One region of the Paenibacillus sp. P3E genome, then DNA from elsewhere that is predicted to be linked to it. Evidence: riboswitches for the same ligand, from Rfam matches in the RefSeq annotation. Region 1 holds a riboswitch; the other holds the start of a gene.
What was found. Region 1 has a riboswitch for cyclic di-GMP ahead of A3842_RS27175 (flagellar assembly protein A). Riboswitches for the same ligand answer to the same signal wherever they lie in the genome.

Region 2: it holds a riboswitch for cyclic di-GMP, as region 1 does, so the genes downstream of both, A3842_RS33690 (choice-of-anchor A family protein) here and A3842_RS27175 (flagellar assembly protein A) in region 1, are expected to answer to the same signal.

The regions. Positions count from the first base shown of each region.
Region 1 is NZ_LVWH01000213.1:4,264-8,374, forward strand. Features, by position in the region: gene A3842_RS27165 (ABC transporter ATP-binding protein) at 1-21, opposite strand, end outside; gene A3842_RS27170 (FUSC family protein) at 320-1,420, shown strand; cyclic di-GMP riboswitch class I at 1,726-1,819, shown strand; gene A3842_RS27175 (flagellar assembly protein A) at 1,922-3,808, shown strand; gene A3842_RS27180 (flavin reductase family protein) at 3,907-4,111, opposite strand, start outside.
Region 2 is NZ_LVWH01000019.1:10,496-14,606, reverse strand. Features, by position in the region: cyclic di-GMP riboswitch class I at 576-666, shown strand; partial or broken gene A3842_RS33690 (choice-of-anchor A family protein) at 743-1,570, shown strand; gene A3842_RS33170 (hypothetical protein) at 1,593-1,748, opposite strand; gene A3842_RS33165 (hypothetical protein) at 1,735-2,754, shown strand; gene A3842_RS33160 (LPXTG cell wall anchor domain-containing protein) at 2,696-3,058, shown strand; gene A3842_RS04085 (alpha/beta hydrolase) at 3,321-4,111, shown strand, end outside.

The DNA of each region.
Region 1 (4,111 bases):
CGGGGTAGCTATAGCTAACAACCTCCCTTACCTTATGTAATACAACCTATTTTACCCGCTTCTTGCGGGAGGAAATCGAAATGGCATGCTCAGCGCGAATAAGCGACAGTTCCCCCCTTCCTTCGACATACTTCCATAATATACAGCATAAAGGATAAGTCCTATATATGCGATAGCATTCATTGGTGAAAATCAGCACCGGAAACTTAACAAGTTCGTAAAAATTAAGGCTCTTCCGGCCCGTTTTGCGGTGCTATAATGAAAACGGCTGAAAGTCATTTCATTTTTTCTCTTAATAACCTGAAAGAAGATGACCCTCATGAACGAAGGATTACAGGACCGCCTGGAGAAATTCGGACTGTCTTTATATATGATACGCGTTACACTGGCTGCTTCACTCTCCTGGCTGACGGTGCACACCCTGTACGAGGACAGCTACTTATATTTCGCTCCACTGGCGGCAATTCTGATCACTCAGGGAAGCGTCAAGGCTTCCTTTGAAAAAGGTGTATACCGGATGACCGGCGTTGTGCTGGGCGGAATTGTGAGCTTGATCGTGGGACGATTCTTCGATGTCGGAGCGCTCTCCATTCTGCTGATGCTGCTGGTTGGCATCGGAGTCGCTACTGCCTGCCGGATTAATATCCAAGCCATCTCCCAGGTCGGTGTAACCTCTGTTCTGGCCCTTACCTTCTATCATGACCATTATATCGAGTGGCGGGTCGCCGAAACGCTTATCGGAGTCATTATTGCGCTAATCATCAATATGATTATCGTTCCGCCTAAGGGGTTCGTCAAGGTGAAAGGCTTGGCACTCGAAGGCAGTCTGCTGCTGGCTGATGCCCTAAGCGGCCTTGCGGGTGGCGGACGGGGAGCGCCTCCGGTTTCGGATACGCTGGCACGTTCCGCTTCGCTGCTGGCCAAGAGCGAGCAACAGCAAAAGGAACTACATTATACCCTAACGCATTACCAGTGCCGCAGCGAGCTTCGCGGACTCTCCCAGGCCACTGCACATCTCAAACAAATACAATGCTATGTCAAGGAGATCAGCTCAGAAATTGCGCTGCTGCCAACACATCATGCTGCGGCTGACTGGATGGCAGAGATCGTAACTGCCACCGCAGACTGTATCGCGCTCTATGGTACCAAAACACTCTCAGATGCCGAAAGTCAGCATTCGCTTCCCGAGTCACTGCGCCGGGCCCGTGATCTTCAGCTAGCCTGGTTCTCGGAGCTGCAGGGACAATGCTCACTGACCTCCATCCGCGATCTCGGCGCGGTCTTCTCCCACCTGAACCGGGTGCTGGAGGAAATCGAACAGGCCGACTACGTGGTGATATCAGCCGCACCGCAGAACAGCAAGACTGAGGCAGCCCGCGCTATACACTTCATACAAAAAGGACTCTCCCACAAGCTTTAGGCTTGGGAGCGTCCTTTTTTTCTGGAGTATCGGCCATAATCCCCCGCTAAATCCCCTTTTAGTTTAGAATTCAATAAACAGAAAAAAATCCTTAATTACATTTAATTTACAATAAATCAACAATTAGTTACATTTATCATTATTTATAGTCTAAATCAATTATTCCAGTTGAAAATTCGCTACTTAAGTACTAGAATTAATGTTGTTTGCTGAAGTTTTTATTGGACAGAGTGCCAGTATTGACCATTTTTTTGTCGATTGTAGTCGATTTAAATGGGCCTTGTACTGAGTATATATCATTGATCTATTCCTAAAGGCAAACTGTCTGAAAGGACAGGACGCAAAGCCATGGGCCTAAGAGTACAGTTATTGCTGTTTTATGGTCGCCAGGTTGCCAATAGAGACGCCATTTGGTCGGATATCCCAAGATATCGCATCACGGCTCCATGATGTTCTTTCTGTACAGATACCATTGATTATACGAAAAGTGAGGTTACGAGAATGCCGCAGCATATTATCGAACGTTCACGGTACGAGTTCATTGCTTCCATGCTTCTTGGAAAGCACGATCTCATGGATCTTTATTCTGTGGATGCTCAGACGTTTGGCGGAACAGACAGAGCGAAGAACGGCGTTATCATTATCCAGAACAACCAAATTTTCATCACCCCTCCTCTGCCTGGCGGCATGCCGGCTGTAATTTCAGCTGTCCATCCCGTAATTCTTAAGATCAATGGACAAACCCTCACAGAGCCAACTCCAATCACGTCTGCAGATGATCTCACCTGGGAGATTTGCGAGAAGCCACAATACCAGATTACCGTATCCGATGATAAGCTCAAAGTGTACTTTACGCTTTACCGTGCCGAAAGATATGCCTGGAACCTGGTCAACAGTCCGGCTTCAGCCAATGTCACTGTACGTGCAGAAATGAACCGTGATTCCTTGTTGTCCGTTCTGTCGATAGCGCAGATTATGTCTGGCCTTGAGAAAAGCTCCATTGTCAGCTCGCTCAACATCCCCGCTCTCTATGAGGAGCTGAACAACCCGACCTATCTTCCTGTCTGCATAGCAGAAGGCAAGGCTCCCGTACCCGGGACCAATGCGAGGCTGGAGCTGCTGTTTCCGAAGAAAATAGAAAATGCATTTAAGGGGACATGCCTTTCTGAAGATGAATCCTGCCACGGTGAATTCCTTACTGTCCAGGAAGGCGAAGTGTTTGCACAGAAGCTGCCACCCCAAGAGGGCCTGCCTGGATTCACCGTGTACGGAGGTGTCCTTCCCCCGCCCCCGCCGCGGGACCTTACTCTATTGACCGGACATTATGCGTCACTGCTTCCGGGGGGACAGATCTCTGCCCGCTGTAAAGGCAGACCGCGTATTACCGGAAACGGAACCTTTGTGAAAACGATTGATTTCCCCCAAACCTATGTGGTTCCGCAGAATGATGCCGTGGAACCAGCCACCATCAGGTTCCCGGGAGATGTCATTGCAGCTCATCCTCTGAACAAGAACACGGTGATTGAAGCCTTGGGTAATGTATACATATACGGTGACGTTCACAATTCCAGAATTGCAGCAACAGGCAGTATATTTATCAGCGGCAAGGCCGTCGATAGTGAATTGTATGCCGGAGCGTTCGGCGCCGCACACCACCGTCTGTGCAGCTTTTCTGAGCTGCTGATCCAAGAGATCTCCAGTCTGAGAGAAGCAGCTAAGAACCTTGCCGAGACGGTCGAGTCCACGATGCAGACGGTAAAGTACGGCCTAGTCATTATGCTGCTGCTGGAAAGCAAATATGAGCATCTTCCCCTTCTGATTAGCGATATGCGGGAACTGTTGTCGGACTTGAGCGCTGACTACCCGCAGGATACCAAAATTGTGAGGCACATGATGGATATTTTTCTGAGACCCGGACATTTTACCGACCTCATTACGGATGCGGGAATAGGCTCTTTTCTGAGTCTGCTTAAAAACCTTATCGAGGGAATCTCCCTCATGCAGGAGGAGCAAGTCCGGATCGATATTTCGGGGGCACAGAACAGCATCATTAAATCCGGCGGAGATATCCATATTCATGGGGAAGGGATTGGCCGGAGCACGCTGTGTTCCTGCGGCGATATTTATTTTGCGAAGGATGGTTCCATGTGCTCCGACTCCGCTATGGAAGCAGAGGGAACGATCACAGCTCAGAATGTCAGCGGTGAGTCCCTTCCCGGATCGCTCCTTGTGGCAGGCCAGCAAATCACAGCTAGCGCCATTCATAATGCATCAGTAACCATAGACGGGTATTCCTTAGAGATTGCTAAACCCGGCGGGGGAATTACGTTTACAGCCAAGAGCCTGAAACAAAAATGCAGAGAATCCGGCGCTATTCCCATCGAATAACCACCAGAATCCTCTACATACAGCATGAATCGCCAAAAAAACAAAGAGACCCTGCAGAGCCGCGTGGCGGCATCCTGCTGGGTCTCTTTTCCGAGCGCTCAAGATTCGTACTGGGGTCTTTCTAGCTCAAACGTCCGGCCGATGGCCGCATAAGAAGCTCCGGCAAGACGGCTGACCGGCTTCAGCTTAGCAGCGTCAATGCGCCCGCCCTGAATCAGTTCATCCTCTATATAGAAACAGAGCACTTCACCGACCAGCATATCGCAGTGTCCCAGCTCCACATGCCGCACGAGACGGCATTCC
Region 2 (4,111 bases), on a different contig from region 1:
AGATTAAAGCGTAAGAAAATAAAGCACCCCAAAGAGGAGAATGATGATGAGTCATGAAGGAAGTCTCCGCCGTGGTTTGGCATTTGGTCTATTTTTGAGCATTCCGTTATGGATGTCGATGATTGGCTGGATTCAACTGCTGTAACATACCAATCAGCTATATTCGCATTGTCTGATTACGAGAGCGCATATAGCATACATAGAGGTGGATCAAGAACTGCTTACGGTTGTTTCCGTGGCAGTTCTTTTGTTATATTGCAAGTATGCAGAATAGTACTCGTATAGTTCAAAAATACTATTTTTTAATATTTTAAATTACGGATAAAATACAGGTTTGGGACGTTTAAGAGTAACTCTTAGATCTGATGCTATTCGTATCCCAGAGTGAAGCTATGGTGTGTGAAAGCAATAATCCCTTCTGTATAAAGGGGTTGTCCAATATCTGTGTGTGCCAAGCACTTGGAAAAATACTAAAGGAATAGATTGACAATAGGGGTATCTGAGGGATAAACTGGAACTAGTTCGAAAGTAACAATTGTCATAGACTACATAAGAATCGCCAAATTACACACCATCATGTATAAACGCAAACTGTTCGAAAGGACAGGACGCAAAGTCAGGAATCTAATGCCCGCAAGCAGGGGCTATGATCGTCCGGCCGCCGTGAAGCTAACCCTTCGTGGCGGTTTTTTTGTTGTTATATGTTTTTGGCGAAATCATAGAATAAGTTACTAGGAGGTGCATGCGATTGAAAAAAAGAACACAGAAGGCAGCAGCTCTGCTACTGGCAGGGGTGTTGGTATTGGGCAGTACGATTACCTGGGGATGGAACGTTAGCGCAGCGGCCAATATGCCGTATACCCCTACACCTGTTTTGGGCGTTGCCGGCAATTTTAACGCATTTATATTTGGGGATTTCACGCAATCTTATGATCAGATTCATGGAAGGCTTGCGGCTGAAGGGAATATTACTTTGCAAGGATACGGTGTATCCAAGGATGCGCCTGGCGGGGATGTGCTGGTTGCAGGCAAGAATCTCAGTCTAACAGACGGTACAATATATGGCGCAGCAGTATATGGCGGCAGTATAACCAACACACGTGCAGACCTTAAGGAAACTCCCCGGAAGGGAACCCCGATTGATTTTGCAGCCGAGGAACAGTTTTTGATACAGCGTTCGGATGAATTAGCCGCTTTGCCGCAGACACAGCCTTTTGTAAAAGAATACGGGAAGATCACCATTAACGCTCCGGATTCCTATAATGTCATTCATTTGGCCGCTGCAGATTTAGCTGATGCCAATGGCTTGCAGTTCAATATAACTGGTGATGCCACCGTGGTTATTAATGTGAGCGGAAGCTCAGTGAAGATTCCTAATTTTCAATTCTGGGGAGGCAAACCCCGTAAGGTACTGTTCAATTTCTATGAAGCTGCTTCTTTGAATATTGGGAATACAACCATTGAAGGCACCATACTGGCTCCTCATGCCAGCGTCTTTTATGATCACGCAGAACTTCACGGCACTCTAATCGCAAAAGCTTTCAGTGGTTATGTGCAGATGCACCACTATCCATATGACGGGTCGGAACCACCTATAAAGCCAACACCAACACCAAGCGCATCGACATCGCCAACACCAAGCGCATCGACATCACCAACACCAAGCGCATCGACATCGCCAACACCAAGCGCATCGACATCACCAACACCAAGCGCATCGACGTCACCAACGCCATGCGCATCGACATCACCAATACCGAGCGCATCGACATCACCAACACCAAGCGCATCGCCAACACCAACACCAAGCGCATCGACGTCGCCAACGCCGAGCGCATCGGCAACGCCAACGCCGACAGCGCCACCAAGCGCGTCACCAACACCAAGCGCATCGACGTCACCAACACCAAGCGCATCGGCAACGCCAACGCCGACAGCGCCACCAAGCGCGTCACCAACACCGAGCACATCGACATCACCAACACCGAGCGCATCGACGTCGCCAACGCCGAGCGCATCGGCAACGCCAACGCCGAGTGCATCGGCAACGCCAACGCCGACAGCGCCACCAAGCGCGTCACCAACACCAAGCGCATCGACATCACCAACGCCGAGTGCGTCGACGTCACCAACACCGACAGCGCCACCAAGCGCATCGCCAACGCCGAGCGCGTCGACGTCACCAACACCGACAGCGCCACCAAGCGCATCGCCAACGCCGAGCGCGTCGACGTCACCAACACCAAGTGCATCGGCAACGCCAACGCCGACAGCGCCACCAAGCGCGTCGCCAACACCAAGCGCATCGCCGTCACCAACGCCGAGTGCATCGGCAACGCCTACACCGACAGCGCCGCCAAGCGCGTCGCCAACGCCGAGCGCGTCGACGTCGCCAACACCAAGCGCATCGACGTCGCCAACACCAAGCGCATCGACAACACCAACACCGACAGCGCCACCAAGCGCGTCACCAACGCCGAGCACATCGACGTCACCAACGCCGAGCGCGTCGACGTCACCAACGCCGAGCACATCGACGTCACCAACGCCGAGCGCATCAACATCACCAACGCCGAGCGCGTCGACGTCACCAACACCAAGCGCGTCAACGTCACCAACACCGGTGGTGAACCCGTCGCCTACACCTACAAGCGTAGTAACACCGACACCAACGTCAAACACTACTGTCATTTTCGTGCCGGTAACTGTGCCAACACCAACGCCAACAACGATAATCGGTACGATTGTAGATGATACGGTAATTAATGATGATCCATTACCTTTGGGGCCGGTGGCAACGCTCGCTCCATCTCAGCCGACAGCATCACTCCAGCCTACACCAGCTCCTGCCCCTGCTCCGTCAGCAACAGCAACACCGAAGTCTGGGGATGAAGTGATACTAGATGATGAGATTCCTTTGGGAAGTGTGGATACACCCGACAAGCTGCCGCAGACCGGGGAATCCAGTCCGGCACCTTATTACATCGCTGGTCTGGGAATAGCAGGCTTGGGTTTGCTCCTCAGCAGAACAGCAAGAAGCAATAAACGCAAACGGTAAAAGTAAATGCAACTGTTATAAATAATGGAATACTATATTTTAGCGGGTTAAAAAGATAACTACAGCAGTATAACAAGTGAAAAGAACAGGGCCCCTTCACCATGGAGGTGTCCTGTTCTTTTGTTTGGTCATTTTATGAATTTTGCCAGAATTCAGCTACATTTCCAGTTGGTCTCGAGCCATGTTATACTATGCTGAAAATCGGGTAGCGCTAAGGCCACACTGAAGTGGGATTCCATTTTATCGAAGAAAGGTGACAAACATGTGGAGTGTAATTATAATTGCCGCCTTGCTGATTATTGCTGGTGGTGTGACTTATGCAGGATTCTTTTTTTATGGAGTTGCGATCAAGCGGGCGCCGAAGGAGTTTCTGGCCAAGACTCCTGATCTTAAGGTAGACCCGCCGGTTGCCGGGGCATCCTGGGGGGAAGGGGCGGAGTGGGTATCCCGTCACACCTTCAGAAATATTGAAATTACATCTGATGACGGGCTGACGCTGCGAGGTTATTATCTGCCGTCTGAGCGTGCCGCAGGGCGGACCGCTATTATAGCTCACGGATATTCCGGTAAAGGCAAGGACATGGGGGCATGCGCCAAAATTTATTATGAGACCATGGGCTATAATGTGCTGATTCCCGATGCCCGTGGACATGGCGACAGCAAGGGGGATTATATCGGATTCGGCTGGCCGGAGCGCCGGGATTATCTGAAGTGGATCGGGTACATTCTCGCGGAGGACGGGCCGGAGGCACAGATTGTGCTGCACGGGATATCCATGGGCGGGGCAACCGTGATGATGACTTCAGGGGAAGAGCTTCCGCCGCAGGTAAAAGTTATCGTAGCTGACTGCGGATATACCTCTGTCAAAGCGCAGCTGTCTTACCAGCTGTGGCGGATGTACCATCTGCCGAGCTTTCCTTTTGTACATATGGCGAGCCTCATCACCCGCATCAAGGCAGGGTATTTCTTCGGAGAGGCTTCGGCGCTGAAGCAGATCCGCAAAGCCCGGGTGCCGATACTGTTCATACACGGCGATGCCGATAAGTTCGTGCC